3 regions of the Bradyrhizobium sp. HKCCYLRH3073 genome follow, and region 3 is predicted to be linked to each of the others. Evidence: predicted binding sites of a transcription regulator. Region 3 holds the regulator's gene; each other region holds the start of a gene.

The links. Region 3 encodes PhoB, which activates phosphate uptake and scavenging genes when phosphate is short. Its sites were predicted from a motif close to TGTCATNNANCTGTCAT; they were not measured.
Region 1: a site for PhoB is predicted at 2,729-2,745, ahead of ACQR1X_RS04040 (UDP-2,3-diacylglucosamine diphosphatase). Genes of this name have one in related genera too.
Region 2: a site for PhoB is predicted at 1,690-1,706, ahead of ugpB (sn-glycerol-3-phosphate ABC transporter substrate-binding protein UgpB). Genes of this name have one in related genera too.

The regions. Positions count from the first base shown of each region.
Region 1 covers NZ_JBNPUD010000002.1:4,621-9,014, reverse strand. Annotated here, with positions in the region: gene ACQR1X_RS04050 (caspase family protein) at 1-845, shown strand, start outside; gene ACQR1X_RS04045 (threonine ammonia-lyase) at 856-1,845, opposite strand; gene ACQR1X_RS04040 (UDP-2,3-diacylglucosamine diphosphatase) at 1,893-2,705, opposite strand; gene pyk (pyruvate kinase) at 2,898-4,316, opposite strand.
Region 2 covers NZ_JBNPUD010000004.1:405,407-409,800, forward strand. Annotated here, with positions in the region: gene ACQR1X_RS12825 (organic hydroperoxide resistance protein) at 1-233, shown strand, start outside; gene ACQR1X_RS12830 (CaiB/BaiF CoA transferase family protein) at 355-1,557, shown strand; gene ugpB (sn-glycerol-3-phosphate ABC transporter substrate-binding protein UgpB) at 1,761-3,080, shown strand; gene ugpA (sn-glycerol-3-phosphate ABC transporter permease UgpA) at 3,130-4,011, shown strand; gene ugpE (sn-glycerol-3-phosphate ABC transporter permease UgpE) at 4,011-4,394, shown strand, end outside.
Region 3 covers NZ_JBNPUD010000010.1:50,962-55,355, reverse strand. Annotated here, with positions in the region: gene pstA (phosphate ABC transporter permease PstA) at 1-154, shown strand, start outside; gene pstB (phosphate ABC transporter ATP-binding protein PstB) at 151-975, shown strand; gene phoU (phosphate signaling complex protein PhoU) at 1,006-1,722, shown strand; gene phoB (phosphate regulon transcriptional regulator PhoB) at 1,739-2,446, shown strand; gene ACQR1X_RS22750 (trypsin-like serine protease) at 2,594-3,910, shown strand; gene ACQR1X_RS22745 (HoxN/HupN/NixA family nickel/cobalt transporter) at 4,078-4,394, shown strand, end outside.

The DNA.
Region 1 (4,394 bases), on a different contig from region 3:
CCTTCTTCGGGGATACGCTGGTCGCGGCCGCGCGCCCTGCCGAGAATGCGCCGGTGATCCAGATGGCGGCCGACCTGCCCAGCCGGTCCGTGCGGCAGGCCTATGACTACGTGCTGTCGGAGAACCGTCCGCAATATTATCGCGAGTTCATCGCGATGTATCCGCGCGATCCGCTCGCCGACCGCATCCGCGCCCTGCTCGCCGGCCTCGTGCAGGCCGCGGCGTGGCACGAGGCCGTACTGGCGAATTCGCCGGCCGCCTATCGGAGCTTCCGTGAATCCTATGCCGACAGTCCATATGCGCCGGTCGCGCTGCGGCTGCAGGGACAGCCGCGGCCCATCCCCGTGCTGCAACCGAGCCGCCTCATGATGCCACCGCAACTGGCGCCGATCGCGCGACCGTTCAATCCGGGCGCCCAGATCCCGCAGCCGAAGCTGCCGACCACCACCATGCCGCCGCGCGGGCCGCTGCCGCCCACGGTCGTCACGAAAGGCGATGCCGTCAACAACGCGATTCCCAAGAAGGTCGTCGATCCCGGGCCGATCTCTCAGACGAAATTGCGCGACAGGATCATGCCGCCGGCAAATCCGCCCGTGACTACGAAAATCCAGCGCGACCCACTGAAGCGCAGTCCTGGTCGGCCATTCGACACCCGCGAGGTCCGGCGTCCCTTCCCCGGCAATTCCGGACCGTTCAAGCCGAACATCAACGCGTCGCATCCGTCGATGGCGCGGGGTCAAGGCGGGATGCAGGGCGGCCTGACGCGGGGCGCGCCGCACATCGCGCAGTCCGGACTGCGGATGGGTGGTGGAGGATCGGCAAGAGGCGGCCTCGGCTTTCGCTGAGGCTTGATCGTCAGGCAATCAGCCGGGCGTAGAGCTCAGCGTCGACATTGCCGCCGGAGAGCACGATCACCACAGTCTTGCCCGCCGCGTCCAGCCGGCCGGCCAGCAATGCCGCGAGCCCGACCGACCCGCCGGGCTCGACCACGAGCTTCAGCTCCCGGAAGGCAAAGCCGACCGCCCGCCCCACCTCCTCATCCGAGGCCTCGACCGCAGCCGACAGAAGTTGGCTGTTGATCGCGAAGGTGATCTCGCCCGGAATCGCCGCCATCAGCGCGTCGCAGATGGTCCGGCCCTTTGCATCGTGGGCCTCGCGGTGACCGGCCCGCAGCGAGCGCGCATGGTCGTCGAAGCCGCTTGGCTCGGCAACGATCATCTGCGTCTGCGGATATCGCGCCTTCACCGCGGTCGAGACGCCGGCAAGCAGCCCGCCGCCGGAAGCAGGCACAATCACCAGATCCGGTGACAGGCCGAGCGCAGCAAGGTCGTCGGCGATCTCGCGGCCAACGGTGCCCTGCCCGGCGATGACGAAGGGATCGTCATAGGGCGGCACCACCGTCGAGCCGCGCTTTGCAGCGATGCCGCGCGCGATCGCTTCGCGGTCCTCGCGGTCGCGATCATAGAGCACGACGTCGGCACCGAACGCCTTGGTGCGCTCGCGCTTGGCCACCGGCGCATCCGAGGGCATCACGATCGTGGCGTCCATGCCCAGCAATGTGGCGGCATGGGCGACGCCCTGCGCATGATTGCCGGAGGAGAATGCGACGACGCCGTTGCCGCGCGCTGCTTGCGGGATCGACGCCAGCTTGTTGTAGGCGCCGCGGAACTTGAACGAGCCGGTCCGCTGCAGCACCTCCGGCTTCACGAACACGTTCGCTTTGAACCGCTCGTTGAGCACGGGAGCCGGCAGCAGCGGGGTCCGCACGGCCACGGGCGCGAGGACGCGTGCCGCCGCATCGATGTCGGCGGCGGTCACGGGCAGGATCGGGGAATGAGCTGTCATACCCCTATTTTACCGCGCCCGATTGCCGAGAGGCAAGGGAGCCGGTGTCAGGCGGCGCGGGCGGCCAGTTGCGGAACCGGCGCGGGCTGCCGCTGCGGATCGGTCCAGGTAAGGATCTCGAAACGGCCGTCCTCGTGCTCGACCAGCGCCGTGCAGCTCTCGACCCAGTCGCCGCAATTCATGTAGCGGATGCCGTCCTGGTCGCGGATGACGGCGCAATGGATGTGGCCGCAGATCACGCCGTCAGCGCCATGCCGGCGCGCCTCGGAGGCCAGTGCCGTCTCGAACGCGCCGATATAGTTCACCGCGTTCTTGACCTTCTGCTTGGCCCATTGCGACAGCGACCAATAGGGCACGCCGAACATGCGGCGGAAGAAGTTGACCAGCCGGTTCATCTGGATCGCGAAATCATAGGCCTTGTCGCCGAGATGGGCGAGCCAGCGCGCGTTCTGCACGACCAGATCGAAGATGTCGCCGTGAATGACGAGATAGCGTTTGCCGTCGGTGCCGGTGTGCACGATGTTCTCGACGACGTCGATGCCGCCGAAATGCGTGCCGTAGTAGCCGCGCAGGAACTCGTCGTGATTGCCGGGGACGTAAACGACCTTGGCGCCCTTGCGCGCCTTGCGCAGCATCTTCTGCACCAGGTCGTTATGCGACTGCGGCCAATGCCAGCTCGATTTGAGCGCCCAGCCATCGATGATGTCACCGACCAGATAGATCGTATCGGCATCATGGTGGCGCAGGAAATCGACCAGGAGATTGGCCTGCGAGCCGCGGGCTCCGAGATGAACGTCCGAGATGAACAACGTCCGAAAGCGCCGAGCCGGGCTTTCTTCACCAGCAGTCTCAAGTCCCATGCGCGCCCACCTAACAGCCCCTGATGACACCGCGATGACGAACGGCCGCATCGACAGAACCCGTCCTGCCGGACCGCGACCGGACACCGCTCGTTCGACGACTCGCGACGCCCTTCGTCACTACCCCGCGATACCAGCGCGGTGCGACAATCAGGCGACAGGCGGACGGCGCGAACAGGGAAAATCGGCCTCCTATCTCGGGATGGTGACGACGCGCAGATTGTTGGTGGTGCCGGCCTGCGCGAACGGGATGCCGGCGACGACGACGAGCAGGTCGCCGGCTTCCGCGAACTCCTCCTGCGCAGCGAAGAAGGTCGCGCGATCGACCATTTCCTCGTAGTTCTGCACGTCCTGCGACAGCACGCTGTGCGCGCCCCACAACAGGCACATGCGCCGCGAGGTGTCCTCGTTCGGCGTGATCGCCAGAATCGGCAGGCTCGGCCGCTTGCGCGCAACGCGGGAGGCCGAAGTTCCGCTCGACGTATAGGCCACGATCGCCCTGGCGTGGATCGCCGACGCCAGGTCGGCCGCGGCGGTCGCCACCGCATGCGGTGCGGTCTGCTCCTCGCCCGGCTGCGTCGCCTCGACGATGGAGCGGTACATCTTGTGGCCCTCGGTTGCCTTGATGATGCTGTCCATCATCGCGACCGCCTCGCGCGGGTATTGCCCGCTGGCCGATTCCGCCGACAGCATCACCGCGTCGGCGCCGTCATAGATCGCGGTCGCGACGTCGGAGACCTCGGCGCGGGTCGGCGTCGGCGTCGCGACCATCGAATCCAGCATCTGCGTCGCGACGATCACCGGCTTCACCGCGAGCCGGCAGGCGCGCACCAGCTCCTTCTGCTTGCCCGGCACGTCCTCATTGGGAATCTCGACGCCGAGATCGCCGCGCGCGACCATGATCGCGTCCGACAGCTGGATGATGTCGTCGATGCGCTCCAGCGCCGCCGGCTTCTCGATCTTGGACATGATGCCGGCGCGGCCATTGATCAGGCCCCTGGCCTCCAGCACGTCGGACGGCTTCTGCACGAACGACAGCGCCACCCAGTCGACGCCGAGGTCGAGCCCAAAGGCAAGATCGGAGCGGTCCTTGGCCGTCAGCGGCGACAGCTCCAGAATCGTGCCCGGCAGATTGACGCCCTTGTGATTGGAGATCGCGCCGCCGACGATCACCTTGGCTTCGATCCAGTCGTCGCCGAGGCCCATGACGCGCACCCGCACGCGGCCGTCATCGATCAGAAGATCGTGACCGGGCGCGACCGCCGCAAAGATCTCCGGATGCGGCAACGGAATCGACGTCTTGTCGCCCTCGGTGCCGTTGAGGACAAACCGAATCGTCTCGCCGGCTTCGACCTGGATCTTCTTGTCGCGCAGCGTGCCGACACGAATCTTCGGACCCTGCAGATCCATCAAGATGCCGATTGGCCGCTGCACCTCCTTCTCGAGGGCGCGGACCGCGGCATGGACCCTGGCGTGATCGGCCTGCGTGCCGTGACTGAAATTGAGACGAAATGTGTCTACACCGGCGAGGAACAGCGCTTTCAGCATCTCCGGAGAATTGCTCGCGGGACCGACAGTCGCGACGATCTTGGCTCGACGGTGACGACGCATGATGTGTCCTTTCTCCTGAAGCCCAGGTCCTTTAAGCCGTGTCTCGCGTCACTATGACATGCATGTGATTAGCATGCG
Region 2 (4,394 bases), on a different contig from region 3:
AGTTCGTCGGCTCGCAGGGCGGCCCGAAGGTTCCCGCCGACACGTCGGTGACCTCCACCGTCGGCATCGGGCCGCGCTCGGAAGGCGGCTTCGGCATCACCGTCGAGCTCGCCGTCTCTCTGCCCGGCCTCGCCAAGGCTGACGCCGAGGCGCTGGTCGCCAAGGCGCATGAGGTGTGCCCCTATTCCAACGCCACGCGCGGCAATGTCGACGTCAAGCTGACCGTCGTCTGAGCTTCAATTCCGTCGTGCGGCAGGACGGCCTCCGTTGTCCTGCCGCATGGCAGCCCCCGTTTGCGCCACCGCCGCAGCAATGCTTAATGATCGCGAGCTGTAACCAACCTCGCGACATCCGATGACACCTCAATTTGCTCCCGGCGCCATGGCCGGACTGCGCGTGATCGATCTGACGCGCGTGCTCGGCGGGCCCTATTGCACGCAGATCCTGGCCGATCACGGCGCCGACGTGATCAAGGTCGAGCCGCCGGCCGGCGATGAGGTGCGCGACTGGGGCCCTCCGTTCCACGACGAGGACGCCGCCTATTTCGTCGGGATCAACCGCAACAAGCGCTCGATCGGCCTCGATCTCGCGTCCGAGGGCGGACGCGTCGTGCTGATGCGGATGCTCGAGACCGCCGACGTGCTGATCGAGAACTTCAAGCCCGGCACCTTGGAGAAATGGGGCATCGGCAGCGACACGCTGCGCGAGAAATTCCCGAAGCTGGTGCACTGCCGCATCTGCGGCTTCGGTGCCGACGGTCCGCGCGGCGGCAATCCCGGCTATGACGCGATCATCCAGGCGATGACCGGCATGATCGCCGCGACCGGCTCGCCGCAAAGCGGGCCGATGCGGATCGGCGTGCCGCTGGTCGACATCACCACCGGCCTCTATGCCGCGATCGGCATCCTGATGGCGCTGTCGGAACGGCAGCGTTCTGGGCTCGGTCAGTTCCTCGAGGTCACGCTGTATGAGACCGGCCTCGCGATCATGCATCCGCATACCGCAAACTACTTCATGCATGGCAAGCCGCCGTCGCTGACCGGCAACGAGCATCCGAACCTCGTGCCCTATGCGATCTTCCCGACCAGGACCGACGATATCTTCATCGGCGTCGGCAATGACGGCACCTTCCGCAAGCTCGCCAAGGAAATCGGCCGGCCGGAACTCGGCACCGATCCGCGCTTCGCCCGCAACAAGGATCGCGTCGCCAATCGCGAGGCACTGCGCGCCGAGCTCGCCGCCGTGTTCAGCCAATTCGAGGCGGAGCCGCTGTGCGACCGCCTGCTTGCGGCCGGTTTGCCGGCAGGACCCGTGCAGAAGATCGACCAGGCGCTGACCAATCCGCACACGATCTATCGCGGCGATGTCATCGAGAAGGACTGGTACAAGGGCGTGGCGTCGCCGATCCGGCTCGAACGCACCAAGCCGAGCCTGCGCTCCACCCCGCCGAAGTACAGCCAGCACGCGCAGGAGGTGCTCAGCGAGTTCGGCTACTCGGAGCCCGAGATCCAGGCCCTGCTCTCCGAGGGCACGGTCTGCGCCGAGCGCAAGCGCTGAGGAGCCATCAGCCTGTCGTCTCCCAACGCGAGCGCCGCCCGGGCATCACCCCGGCGCCGCTACCGTCTCCCGCAAGTCGCTGCGTTCCGCGGCGATGAACGCGCTTTCCGCTGACGATCCAACCGGTTATACATTCACAAAACTGTCATCTCGCGCTGCTACGGCCGCGACGCCGATGACGTTCCATGGGAGGAATTTTTTTAATGTCACTTCGACAATTCTGGACAGCCGCCGCTGCGGCAGCCACGCTGGTCCTTGGCGCCGCCGCACCCGCACACGCGGTGACGGAGATTCAGTGGTGGCACGCGATGACCGGCGCCAACAACGACGTCATCGTCAAGCTCGCCAACGATTTCAACGCCTCGCAGACCGACTACAAGGTCGTTCCGACCTACAAGGGCAACTACGCCGACACGATGAATGCCGGCATCGCCGCGTTCCGCGCCGGCAATGCGCCGCATATCATGCAGGTGTTCGAGGTCGGCACTGCCACGATGATGGCCGCCACCGGCGCCGTGAAGCCGGTCTACAAGCTGATGCAGGACGCCGGCGAGAAGTTCGATCCCAAGAGCTACCTGCCGGCCATCACCGGCTACTATTCGACCTCGAAGGGCGAAATGCTGTCCTTCCCCTTCAACTCGTCCTCCACCGTCATGTGGGTCAATCTCGATGAGCTGAAGAAGGTCAACGCCGAGATCCCGAAGACCTGGCCCGAGCTGTTCGAGACCGCCAAGAAGCTCCACGCGGCCGGCCACCCGACCTGCGGCTTCTCCGGCTCGTGGGTAACCTGGGTCAATCTCGAGCAGCTCTCCGCCTGGCACAACGTGCCGCTCGCCAGCAAGGCCAACGGCCTCGACGGCTTCGACACCGTGCTCGAGTTCAACGGTCCGCTGCAGGTCAAGCATCTCGAAAACCTGGTCGAGCTGCAGAAGGACAAGACCTATGACTACGCCGGCCGCACCAACACCGGCGAGGGCCGCTTCACCTCGGGCGAATGCCCGATCTACCTGACCTCGTCGGCGTTCTTCGGCAACGTCAAGGCGCAGGCGAAGTTCGCCTTCACCGCCGCACCGATGCCGTATTACCCCGACGTGAAGGGCGCGCCGCAGAACTCGATCATCGGCGGCGCTTCGCTCTGGGTCATGGGCGGCAAGTCGGCCGATGAGTACAAGGGCGTCGCCAAGTTCCTGACCTTCCTCTCGGACACCGACCGCCAAGTCTACATCCACAAGGCGTCGGGCTATCTGCCGATCACCAAGGCCGCCTATGCCAAGGCCAAGGCCGAGGGCTTCTACAAGGATCAGCCCTATCTGGAGACCCCGCTGCTCGAGTTGACCAACAAGGAGCCGACCGAGAACTCCCGCGGCCTGCGCCTGGGCAACATGGTGCAGCTGCGTGACGTCTGGTCGGAGGAGATCGAGCAGGCTCTGGCCGGCAAGAAGACCGCCAAACAGGCGCTGGACGCGGCCGTCGAGCGCGGCAACCAGATGCTGCGCCAGTTCGAAAAGACGGCCGTGAAATAAGGCCAAGAGCCGGCAGGCCACCCGCGGCCTGCCGGCTCGCCGACCGATCATGCAGAAGAACGCCATCTTCCAGTCAAAGCTGCTGCCGTTCGTGCTGGTCGCTCCCCAGCTCGCGATCGTGCTGATCTTCTTCTATTGGCCCGCGATCCAGGCCGTCATCCAGTCGTTCCTGCTGCAGGACGCGTTCGGCCTGTCCACGAGCTTCGTCTGGTTCGAGAACTACGCCGACCTGCTCAGCCAGCCGGACTATTTTGAAGCCATTCTCCGCACCTTCGGCTTCTCCTTCGCCATCGCATTCTCGTCGCTGTCGGTCGCGCTGCTGCTCGCGGTCATGGCGGACAAGCCGCTGCGCGGCGTGACGCTGTACCGGACGCTGCTGATCTGGCCCTATGCCGTGGCGCCGCCGGTGGTGGGCGTGCTCTGGATCTTCATGCTGCATCCCTCGCTCGGCGTGATCTCGCGCTATCTGCGCGCCATGGGCATCGACTGGAATCCGCTGCTCGACGGTGACCAGGCGGCGCTGCAGATCATTCTCGCGGCCGCCTGGAAGCAGATCTCCTACAACTTCCTGTTCTTCCTCGCCGGGCTGCAGAGCATCCCCAAAAGCGTGCTCGAAGCCGCCGCGATCGATGGCGCACGGCCGATGCGGCGGTTCTGGACCGTGACCTTCCCGCTGCTGTCGCCGACCATCTTCTTCCTGCTGGTGATCAACATCGTCTACGCCTTCTTCGAGACGTTCGGCATCATCGACACGATGACCCGCGGCGGTCCTGGCAAGTCCACCGAGACGCTGGTCTACAAGGTCTACACCGATGGCCTGCTCGGCGGCAATCTCGGCTCCTCGGCTGCACAATCCGTCGTTCTGATGGTCATCGTCATCGTGCTGACGGCGATCCAGTTCCGCTTCGTCGAGCGCAAGGTGACCTACTGATGGTCGAGCAAGTAGGCATTCGACGCTACGTCGCGCATGTCATCCTGTGGATCGGAATCGCGATCGTCGCGTTCCCGGTCTATCTCGCATTCGTCGCCTCGACGCAGGACAATGCGGTGATCGCCAACGGGCAGATGTCGCTGCTGCCGGGCGGGCACTTCCTGTCGACCTACTATCAGACGATCTTCGTCGGCACGAGCGGCTCGACCCGCGAGCCGGTTGCGACCATGCTTTTGAACTCGCTGGTCATGGCGCTCTCGATCGCCGTCGGCAAGATCGCGATCTCGATCATCTCGGCGTATGCGGTCGTCTACTTCCGCTTCCCGTTCCGCATGCCGATCTTCTGGCTCATCTTCATCACCCTGATGCTGCCGGTCGAGGTG
Region 3 (4,394 bases):
GGCCAACCTGCCCGTCACCATCAACAACTTCGTCCAGAGCCCCTATGCCTATTGGAAGCAGCTGGCCTGGAGCGGAGCCCTTCTGATCACTCTGGCCGTGCTCGCCCTGAATGTCAGTGCACGCATTCTCGGCGCCGAGAGGAACGCAAAATGACCGACCTGTCCGTATCCGTCAGCCAGCCCAATCCCGCCGCGCTGAACGGCAAGGTTTTGCCGGAAGCCCCCGCCAAGGTGACCGCGCGCAACCTGAACTTCTATTACGGCGATCACCACGCGCTGAAGAACATCAACCTGTCGCTGGGGACCAACCGCGTCACCGCGTTCATCGGCCCGTCCGGCTGCGGCAAGTCGACCCTGCTGCGCATCTTCAACCGGATGTACGATCTCTACCCGGGCCAGCGCGCCGTTGGCCAGCTCATGCTGGACAACACCAACATCCTCGATCCCAAGCTCGACCTCAACCTGCTGCGGGCCCGGGTCGGCATGGTGTTCCAGAAGCCGACGCCGTTCCCGATGACGATCTACGAGAACATCGCCTTCGGCATCCGGCTGTATGAGAAGATCTCCAAGTCGGAGATGGACGACCGGGTCGAGAAGGCATTGCGCGGCGGCGCGTTGTGGAACGAGGTCAAGGACAAGCTCAACGCTTCGGGCCTGTCGCTGTCAGGCGGCCAGCAGCAGCGGCTGTGCATTGCGCGCACCGTGGCGGTCCGGCCGGAGGTGATCCTGTTCGACGAGCCGTGCTCGGCGCTCGATCCGATCTCGACCGCCAAGGTCGAGGAACTGATCCAGGAGCTCGCCGAAAACTATACGATCGCCATCGTGACGCATAACATGCAGCAGGCGGCCCGCGTCTCCGACAAGACCGCCTTCATGTATCTCGGCGAGCTCATCGAGTTCGACGACACCAGCAAGATCTTCACCTCGCCGAGCGATCGGCGGACCCAGGATTACATCACCGGCCGGTTCGGCTGACGCCGACGACATTGACTTCAGGAGATCATCATGGCCAGTGAACATACCGCCAAGGCGTTCGACAGCGATCTGCAGGATCTCACCCGGCTGGTGTCCGAGATGGGCGGCCTTGCGGAGCGGCTGATCGTCGATTCCGTCGATGCGCTGGTGCGGCGCGACATCGCGCTCGGCCAGAAGGTGGTCGCCACCGACGCCGAGGTCGACAAGCTGCAGCGCATCATCGAGGAGCGCGCCGTGCTCACCATCGCCCGGCGACAGCCGATGGCGGTCGATCTGCGTGAGATCGTCGGCGCGATGCGCGTGGCGACCGATCTGGAGCGCATCGGCGATCTCGCCAAGAACATCGGCAAGCGCGTCGCGGCGCTGGAGAGCGACTTCCATCCCCTCAAGCTGATCCGCGGGCTCGAGCACATGACCGACCTGGTGCAGTCGCAGGTCAAGACGGTGCTGGACGCCTATGCCGCGCACGACCTGCCGGCGGCGATGACGGTGTGGAAGGGCGACGAGGAGGTCGACGCCATCTGCACCTCGCTGTTCCGCGAACTCCTGACCTACATGATGGAGGATCCGCGCAACATCTCGTTCTGCATCCATCTGATGTTCTGCGCCAAGAACATCGAGCGCATCGGCGATCACGCGACCAACATCGCGGAGACCGTCTTCTATATGATCGAAGGCCAGCAGATCATGGACAAGCGCCCGAAGGGCGACATGACGAGCTTCGCATCGACGATCCCCGGCAACTGAGAGAGACGGTTCTGACATGGGCGCCCGAATTCTGGTGGTGGAGGACGAGGAGGCGCTGACGACGCTCCTGCGCTACAACCTCGAGGCCGAAGGCTACGAGGTCGAGACGGTGGCGCGCGGAGACGAGGCCGACACACGGCTGAAGGAGCGCGTTCCCGATCTCGTCGTGCTCGACTGGATGCTGCCGGGCCTGTCCGGCATCGAGCTGTGCCGCCGCCTGCGGGCGCGGTCCGAGACCCGGCAATTGCCGATCATCATGCTCACCGCGCGCGGCGAGGAGAGCGAGCGCGTGCGCGGCCTCGCGACCGGCGCCGACGACTACATCGTCAAGCCGTTCTCGGTGCCGGAGCTGCTGGCGCGCGTGAAGGGCCTGCTGCGGCGGGCGAGCCCGGAGCGGCTGGCGACCGTGCTGTCCTATGGCGACATCGAGCTCGACCGCGAGAAGCGCCGCGTGGCGCGCTCGGGACGGCCGATCGATCTCGGCCCGACCGAATACCGCCTGCTCGAGTTTTTCCTGGAGCATCCCGGCCGCGTGTTCAGCCGCGAGCAGCTGCTCGATAGCGTCTGGGGCCGCGACATCTATATCGACGAGCGCACGGTCGACGTCCATATCGGCCGCCTGCGCAAGCTGCTCAATCCGGGCCGCGAGCAGGACCCGATCCGCACCGTGCGCGGCGCCGGCTATGCGCTCGATGATCGCTTCGCCAAGAGCGAGCAGGTGTAAGGGGCGATCGGGCGTGAGGATGAAGCAGGTGTGAGGCGCGAGGGGGCCCGATTGAGGAGATCGCGGTCCGCTTTCCGCCACGCCGCCGCCGTCTTGATCGTGTCTGCTTCGTGGCCCGTCACGATGTTTCGGTCCCAGCGGACGCCCTTGATCAAGACCATCATCATATCTCTAGCCGTGCTGCTCGGCAGCGCGGCGGGCGCCGCGGCCGCCGAGCTCGAAGACGCGGTCGCCGCGGCGGGAAACGGACAGCACGCCGCGGCGATGCGCCGCCTGCTGCCGCTGGCCGCCAAGGGCGATGCGCGGGCGCAGTTCGACGTCGGCTTCATGGAGGCCTTCGGCTGGGGCCAACCGCGCAACCCCGCCGAGGCGCTGGCGTGGTATCGCAAGGCCGCCGATCAGGGCCTCGCCGTCGCCCAGCATTATCTCGGCATCGCCTATGTCAACGGCGAAGGTGTCGCGAGCAATTATGGCGAAGCCGGCCGCTGGTTCAGCCGCGCGGCAGCGCAGGGCTTCGCCCAGTCGCAATACATGCTGGGCCTGATGCTGCTGGACGGTCGCGGCGTGAAGCAGGACGTCGTGCAGGGCTACGCCTGGCTGGTGATGGCGGGTCGCAGCGGCGTGCGATCGGCCGGCCGCGACGTGCAGCGGGTCAAGCTGACCGAGCCGCAGCGCGTCCAGGCCCAGAGCGCCATTGCGGCCTGGCGGCCGAAGCCGGAATCGGCGGAGGCGGGCGTCGCCGCTCCGCGTCCGGAGCAACTGCTCGGGCTCGACCGCCACATCGGCGAGGTCGTCGATCCCACCTCGTGGCCGGCGTCGTCGATCGGCGTCGTCACCGTCGCGCAATACTCGACCGGCGGCTGGTGCACCGGCACGCTGGTCGCGCCGCGCGTCGTGCTCACCGCGGCGCATTGCGTGTTCAACGGCGTCGCGCAGGTCAGCCCCGGCAATGTCCGCTTCCTGGCCGGCATGAACAGGGGCACGCCGGCGGCATCGTCGGTCGCCGACAAGCTGATCGTGGCGCCGGACTTCGTCCCGACCCGGCACGACAGATGGTCGCTCGACCGCTCGCCCGCCGATTGGGCGCTGATCGTGCTGAAGGATGCGCTGCCCTCGAAGCCGGTCGCGGTCAAGGCGCTGACGCGGGAGGAACTGCAGGCTGCGACATCAGCCGGAACCATCTCCGAGATCGGCTACGGCCAGGAGCGCCGCTATTCGCCGACCGGCCAGCGCAATTGCAGCGCCGGCATGACCAGCGATGCCCGGCTGCTGACGGTGCATTGCCTCGCCAATTTCGGCTATTCAGGCTCCCCCATCATGGCCGAAGTCGGCGGGCAGCCGGTCGTGGTCGGCATCTTCTCGGCGTTCCACGAGGAGACCCGGCTGATGTTCGCTGCTCCCGCGAGCCAGTTCGAAGCGGTCGTGCGGCGCGAGATCGCGGCGCAGAGTGCCTCGTCGGGCTGAAGGAGGAGGGGACGAGAGAGGTCCCGCCGCTGGTCATGATCTGTGCGTGACTGGATAGCGGGTTGCCAAGCGAGCGGGCGAACCGCGAACTGCAGCCGATTTTTCCTGCAGCTTTCGCCTGCCGCGGGGCCTTACCGAACTGGCCTGGCTCTTGCTATGGTCCGAGTATGACGATTGTTCCAATTGATCATCCTCGTGCCCCACGGCTGCTGTGGTGGCGGTCGCAGCCCGGCCGCAACGTTGCGCTGGTCGGCGGTCTGGTCGCCGCCAACGCGCTGGCCTGGGTCTGGGCGTTCGCGCTCTACGCCGACCGGCCCGCCATCGTCGGCACCGCGCTGCTGGCCTGGCTGCTCGGACTGCGCCATGCGGTCGATGCGGATCACATCGCGGCCATCGACAACGTAGTGCGGAAGCTGGTGCAGGACGGCAGCGCGCCGCGCGCCGCCGGCCTCTATTTTGCGCTCGGCCATTCCAGCGTCGTCGT